One region of the Blautia sp. NSJ-140 genome, then DNA from elsewhere that is predicted to be linked to it. Evidence: riboswitches for the same ligand, from Rfam matches in the RefSeq annotation. Region 1 holds a riboswitch; the other holds the start of a gene.
What was found. Region 1 has a riboswitch for cyclic di-GMP ahead of MUB50_RS03185 (hybrid sensor histidine kinase/response regulator). Riboswitches for the same ligand answer to the same signal wherever they lie in the genome.
Positions count from the first base shown of each region.

Region 2: another riboswitch for cyclic di-GMP. It lies ahead of MUB50_RS09560 (ABC transporter substrate-binding protein); the one in region 1 lies ahead of MUB50_RS03185 (hybrid sensor histidine kinase/response regulator).

Region 1 covers NZ_JALIFS010000002.1:154,301-158,152, reverse strand. Annotated here, with positions in the region: gene MUB50_RS03185 (hybrid sensor histidine kinase/response regulator) at 1-1,609, opposite strand, end outside; cyclic di-GMP riboswitch class I at 1,842-1,932, opposite strand; gene MUB50_RS03180 (IS3 family transposase) at 2,132-3,046, opposite strand; gene MUB50_RS03175 (transposase) at 3,043-3,327, opposite strand; gene MUB50_RS03170 (DUF4368 domain-containing protein) at 3,572-3,852, opposite strand, start outside.
Region 2 covers NZ_JALIFS010000007.1:30,712-34,563, reverse strand. Annotated here, with positions in the region: partial or broken gene MUB50_RS09580 (MATE family efflux transporter) at 1-206, shown strand, start outside; gene MUB50_RS09575 (transposase) at 356-1,453, opposite strand; partial or broken gene MUB50_RS09570 (IS200/IS605 family transposase) at 1,462-1,536, opposite strand; gene MUB50_RS09565 (hypothetical protein) at 1,745-1,921, shown strand; cyclic di-GMP riboswitch class I at 2,065-2,140, shown strand; gene MUB50_RS09560 (ABC transporter substrate-binding protein) at 2,241-3,104, shown strand; gene MUB50_RS09555 (5'-nucleotidase C-terminal domain-containing protein) at 3,044-3,852, shown strand, end outside.

The DNA of each region.
Region 1 (3,852 bases):
CTTTCTTCTCCTGTGTCACATTCATGGATGCCAGCAATACCTTTTCCAGCTTTCCATTCTTCCATTCCAAGGGAATATAAGAAGCGATTTTATAAGTCTTTTCATCCAGGCTGCAATACTCAAACTTATAAATATCATTTTCACTTTTCAGTTTTTTCCGAATATTATCCGGGGCTATCAGGATATCTATAGCTTCCAATGGTTCCAGTGTCTTATATTTTTCAAGAACCTGCATCTGAAAATCATGATAAAATCCCAGAGGTTTATATATCATCTGTCCATTCAGATTGTAGAATTCATATCTGTCATTTTCCAGATCACAGACAACAAAGCGGTCAACCAGACGCACTATGCTCTGGATCAGCTGCTCCATGGAAGCATTATCTGCTGCCATCTGCAGATGCCGTGCGCTCTCTACCTTTGTCTCTGTGATATCACGCAGAAAGATCATGGCATATTCTGAATCCTCTATTTCGCCACGTATGACCACATTGCGGACCCATCGTTCTTCTCCATTCAGAGTGATACGGCACTCTAAAGCCAATTCGGTTTCCAGCCCCTTCAGCCTTTCTGCAATATAACCACGGTCGTAAAAAGAGGATACCGCCTTCTTATCTGTCTCCACAACATAGGAATCCACAAAATGCCGGATCAATTCATCCCACGTATGACTCTGTTCAAAGACGGTCATCAGGGACGGTTCAACCTTAAAGGTATCAAAAGTATTCGCTTCCAGATTCACATAATACTCGCACAAATCTGCTTTCGTAAAAGCCCGGTGGAAAGCAGCAGATTTTTGTGCCTGCATGATTTCTTTTTTCTCCCCATCAATGTTAATAAAAATCCCGGCAATCCTGCTGGCAGAACCATCCAGACGGCGTATTACTTCTGCCGATGCCCGAAACCACTGGTATTGATTATCCTTCATTCTCATACGATACTCTACCTGGTATTTTATCTGGTTCGTCTTATCCTTAATTGCCGCCTGAAGCTGCACCATTACTCTTTCTTTATCCTGTGGATGCAGAAGACCTGACCAGGATTCCAGTTTATTCGGAAAGTCCAGGGTGTCATGATAGCCAAGCATTTTTCGAAATTCATGACTCCAGTTTGCATTCACAATCTCACTGTTTTCGTCACAGTCAAAATACCAGAAGCCGGAACAGATAGCCTCATTGAGCAGTGCCAAATTTATATGATCCCAGTTGACCTGTACGGACATAACCCAGATCTGTCTGCCCGCCTCATCTGTCGCATCCTCTTTACAAAGCCGTACATTATTCACTGTACCGTCTGCTGCAAGGATCTGTGCTTCCCCTGTTCCGTGAAGCTGCAAAAAACGGTCTCGCTCCAGTATATCTTCCTCGTCATAAAAGAAGTTTCTCAATGAGCCTTTTGTCTGTTCCATGAAAGTATCGAATGTATATCCTGTACTATGCAACAGCAGATTATCCACAGACAAAATAGACAGGTTTTGGTCATAAGATCCTGTCATTATACCTACCCCGCCATTATTTTCCAGTGTTTTCTGTACGGCCTGTGACATGGCCTGTGTCTGCCCCGTTACAGTCTCACCTAAGGAATATATTTTGTCTTCATAATTTTTCATTTTATAAAAGTCCTCTCTCCGTCTTATGCCTTCTTCATCCTGCTTTTATCTGTATACAGAAAACCTGTCCCTGCTAGTTTTGTTACCCATTTTTGCATACAAAAAGGACATCTGCCAAAATCTGCCAGTGTCCCTACTATATTCTTTAAAATCACACATCTATATAGTATAAAAGGTATCGGAATCTCTTCTGTTCAAACATCTTCTCCATATATTATGATGATATGGAAACAGTGGCAACCGGCTGACATGGTCAAACTTTCTGACTTTAGTCCCTTCTGGCTTTGCGCCCCTGCCTTTCAACAGGTTTGCCTTTAAAATAATTTTCATTTTTTCCAAAAATAAAATACCATGTGGTTTTTCTTACGTCAATAATATTTTGGTGGAAAATTTACATATATTTTAACCGAATCAAGTAACTCCCCTGTGGAGATTGCGAAAAGCAATAAGCAGTGGGTGAGGACCTGCTTTGGTCCTATGTCAAGATTTAGTACACGTTAAAATGAGAAATTTCTCCCCATTTTAACCTGCCAGAATCTCAGCCTCAGTGTGCGTTCTTTCATACACTCGTTCGAATTCGTTTGGCGACATATAGTTGCAATGGCTATGAATTCGTTTCGTATTGTAGAAAGCTTCCAGATATTCAAAAATCAACTGGTATGCCTGCTTATAGTCGCGAATTTTAAAGCGATTGAGCCATTCACGTTTGATAATAGAATGAAAGGATTCAATGCATGCATTATCCCACGGAAAAGCTTTCTTCGAATAACTGCGCTGCATATTTTCGGTTGCTTTTTTATATTCCTTTGCAACATATTGGCTGCCACGATCCGAATGGATAATTAATGGTTGATCGATATTTCGGCGAGCTTTGGCTTTGTTTATAGTATCAATCACGCAAGATACTTCCATTGTTTCTGAAAGCGTCCAGGCTATGATTTTTCTGGAAAATAAATCCATAACACTGGTCAGATAGACAAATCCATCTATTGTCCAGATGTAGGTAATATCCGAACACAAGACTGCATTCGGACGATCAGGATTAAATTGCTCATCAAGGATATTTTGTAATTCAGTGCTGAAATCGGAATCTTTTGTGGTGATCGTCCATGGTTTGCTCCACTGAGCACGGATCCCCATTTGGCGCATATATGTACCAACGGTTCTTTCCGAAATGACTTCACCAGTTTTTCGAAGTTCTACAGTGATTTTCGGAGCACCGTAGTTCTGCTTGGAATCATCATAAATATCCTGTATTTTTGCTTTTACAGCTTCACGACGTTTTTCTGTATCAGAAGGTATGTGATGGAGCCATGCAAGATATCCTGAGCGAGAGACACCTAAAAATTTCAACATTCCGGAGACGGAAACCCGGCGTCCAGCCTTTTGGGCAGCTTCCGTCTTCTCAGACACTTCAAGATAAATGGCTTCCGTCATTTTCCCAGAATGTTGATTGCTTTTTTTAACACATCAAGTGCTTCTTGGGCATCACGTAATTCACGTCTGAGACGGGTAATTTCCTTCTGCTCATCAGATGCATAATTACCAGAACCACGAACAGGAATATCACCTGATTCCCGGAAGTCTTTCAGCCATTTTGTTAATGTGCTGTATCCGATGCCAAGATTTTCTGCACATCCACGTACTCCGAGATCTTTGTGATCCTGATAGTACTGGACTGCATCAAGTTTAAATTGTTTGTCATGTTGCTTTGCCATATGAGCTTCTCCTTCAGCATGCCTCTATTGTATCATGCTTATGTGTATTTGGAATTTCTTATTTTGGCTTGCATTTTTCGTTATTACGGATTCTTCTTTCCTCAATCTTCTTAGCGTACTCAGGATTCTCAGCAACTTTCTTTTTAAGATTTTCCCGATAACGTCTGTTAGATTCTCTCTGTCTTTGTAAGAGTGCTTCATATTCGGCTGCTGCCTCTGGATCAGTATCTTTATTCTCTTTAAGCTATTGTCTGCGGTCTTTTGCACTTTGAGAGATTTGTTCCAGTCTTTCTTTTTTACGTTTCGCTTTGACTTTTTCTTCTTTCCTGGCTTTTTCAATTTGCTTTATTTCTTCTTCCTTAACTGGTGCTACAAATTGTCCAATGAAATTGAAGTAAATATCAATACGCTGAATACATTTCCCTCGTCCTCCGGTTGCTTCATGAACCACGATTTTTTCAATGAATTCATTAAGCATCGGGGTTGTCAGTTCTTCAATATGCTTATACTTGTTTACCAGTTTCA
Region 2 (3,852 bases), on a different contig from region 1:
TTGAAAAGTTACTCCAGGCAACAGGCCGTTCTCTTTATTCCACAATTGGTCAGGTGGTTGGAGCGGTTGTAAATATCATCCTTGATCCGATCATGATCTACGGTATTGGACCTTGCCCGGAAATGGGAGTGAAAGGCGCAGCCTACGCAACTGTAATTGGACAGGTAGCATCAGCAGTATTACTGCTCATTTTTCATATCAAAGTGACATGCTCCCACCACTTAAATCTTACGATTTTGAAGTGGGGGCTTCCTGCTCGATTGCCCTTTAGGGCAAAGCTAAAACAGGCTATCCCCGCGTGTCCTGCGGTTTTGTTTTTTATGTTTATCCGGTTACGGAATTTTTTCTTGTGCCGTCAGGCACATTCTTTATAGATCCTTTTTCCTTCTTCCCGGATGTTGACTGCTGCATTCACATCCCGGTCCATCCTGTTTCCACATTCACAGACATACATTCTATCCGACAATGCTAGTTCCTTTTTCTTATGTCCGCATACACTGCAGATCTTGCTGGATGCAAAATAACGGTCTACTTTTATAAGATGTTTTCCGCGCTCTTCCAGCTTGTATCCAAGCATGGACAGAAACTGCCCGTACCCGTTATCCTGCACGCCTTTCCCAAGATGCAGGCCTCCGGACATTCCCTTCAGGTTCAGATCTTCCACGCATACTGCATCATATCTTTCAGCAAGCTCCCTGCTGAGCTTATGCTGGAAATCTTTTCTCTGGTTCTTTATCTTTTCATGACATAAAGCTACCCGTTTCTTCTGTTTCTGATAGTTCCGGCTTCCTTTTTCACAGTGGGAGAGCTTTCTCTGTTCCTTTGCAAGTTTTTTCTCTGCTTTTCTGTAAAACATAGGATATCCAGCTCTTTCTCCTGTAGAAAATACACACATTCCCTGCATGGCAAAATCGATCCCAAGAAATCTCTCTGCCGGTCTTTTTTCCACGGTTTGGTTCTCACAGCAGAACAAAAGACTTGCAAAATATTTCCCGGATGGCTCACGGCTCACAGTTACGGATCTCAGCTTCCAGTCTGACGGAATCTGCCGTTGGAGTTTTATCTTTATGGCAGCCATCTTCGGAAGCTTCAGATGGCTATCCTGCAAAAGGATATTCCCGTTTACTGCATTGGTCGTATACGAATTTCTTGTATGCTTCTTTGATTTATAACGTGGAAATCCGCAGGATGGTTCCCGGAAGAACTTCCGGAACGCACTTTCCAGATGCAGCTGCACATTCGCCAGGGCAAGGGAGTCTACCTCCTTCAGCCAGGGATATTCCTTCTTATATCCGGCCGGTGTGTTCCGGAGCATCTTTTTTTCTTTCTGGTAATAGCTGATCTTGTCCGCGAGCATCTGGTTATAGATAAAGCGGCTGCAGCCGATTGTTTTCTCTATCTGGACTTTCTGCTCTTTATTTGGATAGATCCTTATTTTTACGGCGCGGTTCATTCTTCTCACCTTCTGTATTTTATAACCATCACCAGGTGATAGTATAGTAGAAATACTGAATGGGAATTATTGTCTAATTCCATTATATTTATCATTCATTTTCTTTTATCGACTGATATGTATTTATGAACTAATTGTTCTTTTTTAGTATACTACATCAGGGAATGGAGAACAAGTGTTTCTTTTGTACTATAGGGATTTTTTGAGCAGATATGCCCAGATGTGCAATTCATCTCACCACCTGAAGAGGTGGGAGAATTCTTGCTACATTTGTTAAAAATGCAGAATGAAATGAAATTGACAGATGAAAGTTGGATCAGTTATCAGCAAGGAAAAGGTAATGAAGAGTATCAGAAGTATATGGAAGATCTGACAGAAGAGCGGGAGGAAGTTTTAAGGATATGGAACAATCTGAATACAAATGAGCAGGAAACAGTAATGTCAATGCTTCATGGACTTCGAAAGTAGGAGAACAGTTCGAGTATATGTATCGGCTGTTCTTTTTTTGTTTTTGAACGTTAAAACGGTAATTTTTTTCTTGTGCATAGTAGAACGTTAAAGTATAATAAAATTAGTTTTTTTTGGCATAAGTTTAAAAGCTATATCTATAATAAGGAAATCGGCAAACCAGATGAAAGTCTGGGACGCAAAGCTACAGGGCCTGTAAAATGGCAGCCAGTTGCATGAAATGAGGTGCACTGTCTGTCTGACAGTGCTTTTTTAACGATGTTATTTCATAGACGTAACAATAATGATTTTATCAGGAAAGAATAAGGAAAATAAAAGTATGAAAAAGGTAAAAAGTTGTCTGACAGCAGTGGTGTCAGGTGTACTTGTAGCAACTGCTGTCTTGTCTGGATGTGGACAGTCAAAGAAAGAGGTATCTAAAAACGATGATCATCTTACCGTTTATCTATGGGAAAATCGTTTGATGAAAAATATTGCACCCTATATCCATGAACAGTTCCCAGATCAGGATATTGAATTTATTATTGGTAACAATGATACCGATTTATACAGTTATTTTAAAGAACATGATGAATTACCGGATATCATAACAGTACGTCGATTCTCTGGAACAGATGCACAGGACTTACAGCCTTATCTTATGGATTTTGCTTCTTATGATGTTGTTTCCAAGTACTATTCTTATGCGGTGCAATATTATAAGAATGATGAGGATGAAATCCAGTGGCTGCCAATCTGTGGTATTCCGCAGACGATCATTGCCAACAAAACACTGTTTGATCAGTATGGCATAAAGATTCCAGAAAATTATGAGGAATATGTACAGGCTTGTCAGCAGTTTTATGATAATGGCATAAAACCGTATTCCATGGATATTGGTGAAGACTGGTCTAATAATGAAATCATCCAGGCAGCGGCAATCGGTGAGTTTACAAGCCTGGATGGTATTGAATGGCGAAACGGTGCAGAGACTGCAGCGGATGAAGTAAAGTTTGATGATACATTATGGAAACGTATTTTTCAGAAACCAGTCAGTTTCTTAAGGACTCGCACTTTGGTAAAGAAGATATCAATATTGACATCAATACAGGAACCCAGATGTTTGTCGAGGGAAAATCAGCAATGTTTCATGGACATCCGACGGTTATGCAGCAGCTGCAGAAACAGATGGATGCGGATCTGATCCGTATTCCTTACTTTTCACAGACATCGGATGAATCCTATGTGTACATGACTCCGTCCTTAAACATTGCATTTAACAAAAACCTGGAAAAAGACCGGGAGAAACTGGATACTGCACTGGATGTGCTGGATTGTATGATTTCAGAAGAGGGGCAAAAGCTGATTGCGGATGGAAGCGGTGTTATTTCATTGAATACAGATGTTCCAACCATGATGCAGGATGTGCCTGGACTGGAAGAGGAAATTAATAATAATGCTGTTTATATCCGGTATTCCGCTCAAAAATCATTTGATGCAAGTCTTGAGGCTGTTCACGGATTACTGTCAGGAGAAATGGATGAAACACAGGCTTATGATACTTTTTGTAGTGCAATAAATCGTAAAGATCCAGAAGAAAAAGCAACGGTGAATTTTGAAAATGAATATTCCATTTCACTGAACGATAGAAATGGCCGTGATGCAGCATCTTCCATTTTAACTACGATCAGAGAAGAAAATGAGGCACAGCTGGCTCTGGCACCATATTATTATTTCACTTCCTCTATGTACAAAGGAGAATGCACCAGCAGCCGGGTTGGCATGATGACAGCGAAGAGTTCAGATACAGCATTATATGTTGCAAAAATCAATGGTAAACAGGTTTGTGAACTCGTGGAAAATTATCTCGCCGATGCTGATGAGAATTTTTATGTAACCAATAAATACGAATTACCAATTGCATCCGGTATGAAAATGATCGTCAATCAAGA